DNA from 2 places in the Alteromonas mediterranea DE genome. Region 2 is predicted to be linked to the other one. Evidence: predicted binding sites of a transcription regulator. Region 2 holds the regulator's gene; the other holds the start of a gene.
The links. The regulator FliA, encoded in region 2, starts transcription of late flagellar genes. The targets are predictions, from matches to a motif close to CTAAAGNTNNNNNNNNNNNNGCCGATA.
Positions count from the first base shown of each region.

Region 1: MADE_RS21095 (flagellin N-terminal helical domain-containing protein) is a predicted target of FliA. The motif match lies at 1,673-1,699, and genes of this name have one in related genera.

Region 1 is NC_011138.3:1,443,514-1,447,729, forward strand. It holds gene MADE_RS06540 (hypothetical protein) at 1-304, shown strand, start outside; gene MADE_RS06545 (sigma 54-interacting transcriptional regulator) at 301-1,641, shown strand; gene MADE_RS21095 (flagellin N-terminal helical domain-containing protein) at 1,803-1,985, shown strand; gene MADE_RS21180 (flagellin) at 1,970-2,158, shown strand; gene MADE_RS06555 (GAF domain-containing protein) at 2,170-2,652, opposite strand; gene MADE_RS06560 (DUF72 domain-containing protein) at 2,731-3,612, opposite strand; gene aspS (aspartate--tRNA ligase) at 3,813-4,216, shown strand, end outside.
Region 2 is NC_011138.3:1,205,201-1,209,416, reverse strand. It holds gene MADE_RS05545 (chemotaxis protein CheA) at 1-1,018, opposite strand, end outside; gene MADE_RS05540 (protein phosphatase CheZ) at 1,031-1,786, opposite strand; gene cheY (chemotaxis response regulator CheY) at 1,821-2,204, opposite strand; gene MADE_RS05530 (RNA polymerase sigma factor FliA) at 2,241-2,972, opposite strand; gene MADE_RS05525 (MinD/ParA family protein) at 2,969-3,835, opposite strand; gene flhF (flagellar biosynthesis protein FlhF) at 3,841-4,216, opposite strand, start outside.

The DNA.
Region 1 (4,216 bases), 240 kb from region 2:
TATTCTGACGCTACCGAACGACACGCCGTATCAAGACAGGCTAAGGGCTCAACTAGCGGTGAATAACATTGCGGGTGGGTTTACGCCGGCTGCGCAAGAGTTAATTAATGTTGTTGCGGGGGCGCAGAATAACCAAGTCATGCAGCTCGAATCAGCAATGGTAGTATTAGAGCAAGAAAATACATCTCGTGGCGAGCAGCTAGAAGCGCTAAACAAAGAAGCAATAAACTTGCGCAAAAAATTAGAAGAATTGTTGCAAATTGAAGCAACACTGATGGATAAAAACAGGAGTACACAACAGTGAGCGAAAAGGCGAGTAGTAACCCTAACTTATTGTTGGTTGATGATGATAAAAGCTTATTGCGCTTATTAACCATTCGCTTAGAAGGCGAAGGTTATGACGTCACGGCAGTCGAAGATGGCCAGTCTGCCCTACGCAAACTGCAAAATGACAGCTTTGATGTCGTGTTAAGCGACCTGCGCATGCCGGGTCTTGATGGGTTAAGCCTGTTTGAAGAAATAATGGGAATTAGGAAAGATATCCCCGTTATTCTAATGACAGCTCACGGCACCATTGCCGATGCAGTGGCGGCAACGCAGCGCGGCGTTTTTGGTTTCTTACCTAAGCCTGTGGATCACGACGAACTACGCACTTTACTTCAAAAAGCGTTAAGCCAGTCTCAAGCTGCGCAGCCGGGAGACTGGGCGAAAGATATCATTACTCGTTCTCCAGAAATGCTCAATGTGTTAGACCAAGCTTTTCGTATAGCTAAACGGGAAGTGTCAGTGCTCATAAGCGGAGCTAGCGGCACGGGAAAAGAGCTGTTAGCCAATGCTATCCATAAGGCTAGCAATAGAAGCGATAAACCATTTGTAGCCATTAACTGTGGCGCATTGCCAGAAAACCTTCTTGAATCAGAATTATTTGGTCACGCAAAAGGCGCGTTCACTGGAGCCGTTGCCGCTCATCCCGGGTTATTTAGGGAAGCCGACGGCGGCACTTTATTTTTAGACGAAATTGGCGATATGCCCATGACGCTTCAAGTGAAGTTGTTAAGAGCGCTCCAAGAACGTCAAATACGCCCAGTGGGCAGTAGTAAACATGTCGACATCGATGTGCGTATCATTTCAGCCACCCACAAAGACCTGCACAAGGAAATGGAAGAAAGCACGTTTAGAGAAGACTTGTATTACCGCTTAAACGTGGTGAATTTAAAACTTCCGTCTCTAAAATCTCGTAGCGAAGACATTCCGCTGTTGGCGCGTTCTTTATTACAGCAAAGTGCGCAGCGCCACGGTGTTAACGTTAGTCAGTTTTCTGATGACGCTATGCAGCAGCTGGTAACTTCATCTTGGCCGGGTAACGTACGTCAATTAGTCAACGTTGTAGAGCAGTGTGTAGCATTAACGCAAACGCCGGTGATCCCACTTCACCTTGTTGAGCAGGCACTGTCTGCTACCAAGCAAAGCTGGCCAACACTAACCGAAGCGAGAGATGCCTTCGAGCAGCAGTACCTACATAAGTTACTAAAAATGACTGACGGTAACGTAACGCGGGCCGCTGAACTGGCTGGTAGAAACCGCACAGATATGCATAAGCTTATGAAAAAACATGAGTTAGATGCGGCCGATTTCAGGTAGTTAACTTTTAATTCTTTAAAAACTAACGGCGCGCCAGATAGCTTAAATACCGCCGTTAGTTTTTCTTAATTGTTCTTTAGTATGTTTTTTGACCTGCCACGCTGATCGCCAGCCGTAATCGACTATCTTTATATAAGGTGTTATGTATATGGTGATCAACTATGTTTTTGCATACCAACGTGGCAGCGCAGCAGGCCACTAATACCTTATTTGGCGTCAATAAAGGGCTTAGTCGTTCTTTCGAGCAACTTACTTCAGGGCTTCGCATCAATAACGCTAGTGATGATGCCGCTGGCTTACAAATTTCAACGCGCCTTAGTAATCAAATATTAGGTCTAAATTAGGCCGTTCTAATACAAGCGTAAACGTTGAACGAGCGAACGCGCAAGTTACACAGTCGGACTATGCCAACGTTACGTCCGAAGAAACGCGGTTTTCAATAATGCAACAAGCCAATATAAGCGTGTTATCTATGGCTAATCAAATACCACAAAACGTATTGTTTTTATTGCGTTAACTAACACTAAACTATTGCAAATGCTCTGAAAAGATAATGTTTTCAGTAATACGTGCGTACTGTTTTAATGTGTCTATGTTGTCACTAGAAAACGCTTTAGGCTCGTCATAAAGTAAACAAAGCGTACCTAATTCATAGCCATCCTTGTTACGCAATATAAATCCGGCATACGCTCTAATGTAGGGCTCACCCGTAACTAAGGGGTTATTCGCAAATATTTTGTCGGCCTTGGCATCAGGGACTATCAAATACTCTTCTTCAGCAATCGCGTAAGTACAAAAAGAGATATTACGTGGCGTTTCTGTTGCATCCATACACTGTCGAGATTTAAACCATTGGCGGTCTTCTGCCACAAGGCTAACTAGACAGGTTTTACATTTAAATTCTGTTTGTACTTGTTTCGTTAATGCATCGAGCTGTTCGCTGGGGGACGTGTCTAAAATATCTAACGATTCAAGCGCGGCAAGACGCGCCTTTTCATACTCATGGTTTATTGAAAGTCTATCGCGGTAATCTAAATATGAAAAACTAGACCCACTAGTTTACAGTTTAATTAGAATAATACTATGCATTTAGAATAAAGGGTTTTGCTCAGGCTGGTGTTTTATCGAGAGGTTATTAAAAGCATGTGACGAAGCTTGATAGTTATATAAATCAATAAATTGCTGGGCAAGCCAAGGGGCGTCTTTGTTATCGGGGCGATGGCAAAAGAAATACACGTCTTTCCCGTCATTTAGCCACTGATGGACTTTCTTTACCCACGGCGTTAAGCAGCGAAGGTTATCATCGTCTACATCGTTTCCAACGAACCGAACTACAGGCGTACTGCCGGTGGCAATCACATTAACTGGCACCCTAGGCTTCTTGTCTCTTACCTCTTCAAGCAGCGCATTATTACAGGGGCCAGTAAAAAGCGCCCGAGTATCCATAATTATGCGGTTAGCGTTATGGCGAATTAAAACCTGATTTAGCGCTTTTTCTTCATCACCCTTGGCAAAAAACGCTAAATGGCGTACCTCGACCGCTACATTCAGTTCAGTGGGCAGGGCTGCGAGAAACTGTTCCAATACGCCCAGTTTATCTGGGCCAAACGATGCGGGCAATTGCAGCATCATCACGCCTAATTTGTCTTTAAGAGGGGTTAGCAGTGAAAGCTGTTGGGCAACTTCTTCCTCACAGTGCTGCAGTTGATGCACATGCGTTATATTTTGGTGAAATTTAAAGGTAAAGCGAAAGTCATCGTTCACCGAGTTAGCCCAGCGTATCACCGCGTCTTGGTGAGGTAGAGAGTAAAACGTGGTATTTCCTTCCACCGTATTACATTCTTGGGCATAAATCGAAAGGGCGTTATCTGACTTCGGATAATTCGCGAACCACGTATTGGGCCAGTGGCTGTGTTGCCACATTGGCAAACCAATGTAGAGATTTCCGCGGGATATGGCTGAATTGTGCATATTTGTCATTGGGCTTTAGCAAGCATTTGTTTATACTATGCGGCCTTTAAATCATTACATTATGCATGTAGCTGACGGGCCAACTCACTGGCCAGAGAGTTTACGCGAAATTAGTCAAACTAATAAGCCCAAAACTCTGTTTAAAATTACGTCGAATTTACTACGTGCCGAGCAAGAGAAATTATCAGGGGTCAACGACCATGCGCACAGATTACTGTGGGAATATCGATTCATCATACATTGGACAAGAAGTTACCCTTTGCGGGTGGGTTAACAAGCGTCGCGACTTAGGCGGTGTAATTTTCATCGACTTACGTGACCGTGAAGGTATCGTACAAGTGGTGTTCGACCCAGACCTACCAGAGGTGCTATCTGTTGCTAATACCCTGCGCAGCGAGTTCTGCGTTAAACTTACTGGTAAGGTGCGTGCGCGTCCTGAAGGACAAATCAATAAAGATATGCGCACAGGTGAAATTGAGATCCTTGGCACTGGCCTTGAAGTGATCAATAAAGCTGACGTATTGCCGTTAGATTGGAACCAAGAAAACTCAGAAGAGCAGCGCCTTCGCTATCGTTACCTTGATCTTCGTCGCCCGGTAATGAG
Region 2 (4,216 bases):
TCGCGGTTGAGCCTGGCTTAGATGGTGCGGCTGAATTTGACGTAGGCGCAGCTTTAACAGGTGCTGCTTGTTTAGCCTTCTGAACAGCTTCAGTCGCCGCTTTATCTACTGGTGGCTCAGGTGAAATAGGCGCTGCGCTTTGTTGCGTAGGGCCTTGACCTGAACCATGCAGCTGATCAAGAAGTGCTTCGAACTCATCGTCAGTAATTTCTTCATCGCTGCTTGAGTTCGATGGTGCGGGCGCTACCGGTGCTTTAGGTTCAGAGGCAGGAGCAGCGCTAGTTGCGAACTGGCCTTTGCCGTGTAAATCGTCGAGAAGCGCTTCAAATTCTTCGTCGGTGATATCGTCGCTATCGCCGCCAGCGGTCGGTGTCGTGGGTGCTGAAGGTGATGCTGGCGCGACTGATGGCTTACTTGCTGAAGAAGATTGACCTGGCGCATTTGAACCATGAAGTTCATCGAGTAACGCTTCGAATTCATCTTCGGTTATTTCGTCAATACCACCGTCGCTTGTGCCGCTAGGCACTTGCGCTGTAGGTTCTTCAATGACAAGTTCAGGCTCCGCAGCAAATGACTCAGGTGCAGTGGCTGACTCTTCAGAGGCGCCAAAAATGTTTTCATCTGGCGTTTCCGGGCGACTTAATTTGTGCAATAAGTCGACAAGGTGTGCATCTGCAGGTTCGAGTGGATCGCGAGCTTTAACCCGCTCAAACATCTCTACCACCACGTCAGTGGCCTGCAAAATAATATCCATCAGTTCTGGGGTTAGGGTTCTTTGTCCATTGCGCATTACGTCAAAAACGTTTTCTGCACCGTGACAAATTTCTACTAACTCTGTGAGCGAAAGAAAGCCCGCTCCACCTTTAACTGTGTGATATCCACGGAAAATTGCATTCAGCAAATCCGCATCTTCAGGATTGTTCTCAAGATCAACGAGCTGTTCTTGTAATTGTTCAAGTATCTCTCCAGCCTCAACCAGAAAGTCCTGTAATATATCCTCGTCAACATCAAACGACATGCGCCCGCTCCCCTAAAAACCTAAGCTAGACAGAAGATCATCTACGTCATCTTGGCCAGAAACGACATCATCGCGTTTCTCGGCGTCAATAATTGGGCCTTCTGCCTCTACACCATCAACCTTATCGGCCTTAACGCTAGATGGTTTAGTTTGTTCTTCACCTTCGCGCTCGCCAAACATGGTTAGCATATTAACTAAGCTATCTTCTACCTCTTTTACAAGGTCGATAACGCGACGGATAACTTGACCCGTTAAGTCTTGATAGCCTTGAGCCATCAATACTTCGGTAAGTAACTGTGTAAGTTTAGCTGACTGAAGCGAACCGTCTTCCAATAATTCGTCTAAATCTGCACATAACGCTTTGAACTCGCCCAACTCGATTTGGCGGTTCATGAGCTTTTTCCACTCAGGCATCACTTTTTCGATACGCACCGACAGCATTTCCGCTATCGGCATACTCGCTTCCACAGCGTCCATTGTAGTATTAGCTGCTTTTTCGGTTTCTTCAATTACGTAGGTTAGGCGGGATTGTGCATCGGGAATATCGTCGGTAGCTAAGTTTTTGATGCGGTCGTCAATTTGAAAATTATTTAACGCGTCATGGAGTTGACGCGTTAACTTTCCTACTTCAGCAAATAGCTCAACGTTTTCCTTCATTGAGGCAGCTTCAAGTAGAGCGTTAGCAGACGCGTTGTCACCTTCTTCCAGATAGGTGACAAGCTGTTTGGCCTCTTCTAACGAAATTGGAACGTTTACATTCGTTGTCATCCAGTAAACCTCATTTATCTGGTGAGCGTCTGGATCAACCTAAACGTTCGAAAATTTTATCTAATTTTTCTTTTAAAGTTGCAGCGGTGAATGGTTTAACGACATAGCCGTTAACGCCCGCTTGTGCAGCGGCAACAATTTGCTCTTTTTTCGCTTCTGCAGTTACCATTAGTACAGGTAAATGCTTAAGTTTGTCGTCGGCTCTTATTGCGCGCAGCAAATCGATACCTTGCATTCCTGGCATGTTCCAATCGGTAACAACGAAATCAAAATCACCTTGCTGCAGCATAGGCAATGCAGTGCTTCCGTCATCCGCTTCCTGGATGTTAGAAAAACCTAAATCTTTAAGCAGGTTTTTGATGATACGTCTCATGGTTGAAAAATCGTCAACCACAAGAATTTTCATGCTTTTGTCCAAAATAGCCTCCAATGAGGGGTTAATTGTTATTAATTTCTATTCTTCGTCAGCTTGCCACGACTTCATTCGTGATTTGAGTTTTAACATGGCCTGACTGTGAATTTGGCTGACTCTTGACTCACTAACATCAAGAACTTCGCCAATTTCTCTTAAGTTCAGTTCTTCATCATAGTACAGTGAAAGAACAATTGCTTCTCGTTCAGGTAATGTCGTAATGGCATGGGCAAGCGCTTTTTGAAACGCGCCTTGCATTAAATCTTCAAGCGGCGCATCACTACCTCTACTCTGCTCAGTAGTAATTACATCTTCCGACACACCTAAATCTTCAATACCTACCAGCTTTCCCGCATTAACCTCATTAAGCATTTGGTGATAGTCCTGCAAGCTTACATTAAGCTTATCAGCAATATCAGAATCTCTCGCATCGCGGCCTGTTTCGCTCTCTACCTGTGAAATAGCCTCGGTAATAGCACGTCCATTTCTATGTACTGAACGCGGGGTCCAATCGCCTTTACGTATCTCATCTAACATAGCACCACGAATGCGAATGCCTGCGAAAGTTTCAAAGCTCGCGCCTTTCGACCCGTCGAAGTTACGCGCAGCTTCTAGCAAACCAATCATACCCGACTGGATCAGGTCATCAACAAGAACACTGGCCGGCAATCGCGCAATCAAGTGATGCGCAATGCGCTTAACCAATGACGCATGTCGTTCGACTAACTGCGATTTATCGGTTTGTTGACGATAAGCGGCGGCCTTGCTGTTCAACGCTGACTTCCTACTGCTTTTTCTGCAACGAGTTGTTCAATAAAAAACTCTAGGTGACCGCCCGGTTGTGCCGGAATGGGCCACGTAAGGGCTCTACTCGCAAGCTGAGTAATCGCAACAGCGGCGGGAGAACCCGGATACGCATCAACAATAGCCGTTTGTTTTCTCACGGCTTTGCGGATATTCTCATCAAAAGGTACGGTTGCCACTAATTCTAGTGCAACATCTAAAAAACGCCCTGTCACTTTGCTTAATTTGCTAAATAATTCCTGACCTTCCCGTACATCGCGAACCATATTCGCCACAACTTTAAAGCGAAATACACCGTGCTCACGATTAAGAATCTTTATTAAGGCATAGGCGTCAGTTAACGAGGTGGGCTCATCGCAAACCACTACCATGATGTCTTGAGAAGCTTTTGAAAAACTCAACACCATGTCTGAAATACCGGCCGCGGTATCTACGATGAGTACATCGATTTGCGAACGCAATTCACTAAAGGCTCTGATAAGACCCGCGTGCTGCGTTGGCGATAATTCTGCCATTGATTGCGTGCCAGAGGTGGCAGGCGCAATTTTAATACCGTGGGGGCCGGTGACTAACACTTCATCAAGCGTGCACTCGCCAGATAGCACGTGGGAAAGGTTTTTCTCAACCCGCAAACCTAGCATTACGTCTACGTTCGCCAGTCCGAGGTCGGCGTCGAGAACCATAACTCGCTTACCCTGCTTCGCCATAGCGATAGCGGTGTTTAGCGTAATGTTTGTTTTACCTACGCCACCTTTACCTCCGGTGACGGCGATAACTTTGATTAACCGTGATTGCTTCATTTTTCTTAAGCTACTCGCTTGGTCGTCAATCATACTGCTTATGCTGTTTTAATTGCGTTGTTGCTACTAGTATGATTCAAACCGTACTTTTTATAAAGCTTTGCAGCGGCAGAAACTAAAGATTTTGCCTCCGCAATCTTAATGTCTTCAGGTACTTTCTGACCGTCGGTGACATAACTAACCGGCAGTTGATATTCAACTGCAGCGCTCAATACCTCTCCTAAAGAGTAGCATTCATCTAACTTTGTGAAAATACAGCCACTTAGTTCGATATCATCATAAGCCTTAATGATGCGCTGTAGGGCAGGATATTGTGTATTTGCCTGCGCTACCAAATATTTTTTAACTTTTGGCATTTGACCATTATCAAACTGCTTAATCTGTTTAATTAAACGGCTATCCCGTTGGCTAAAC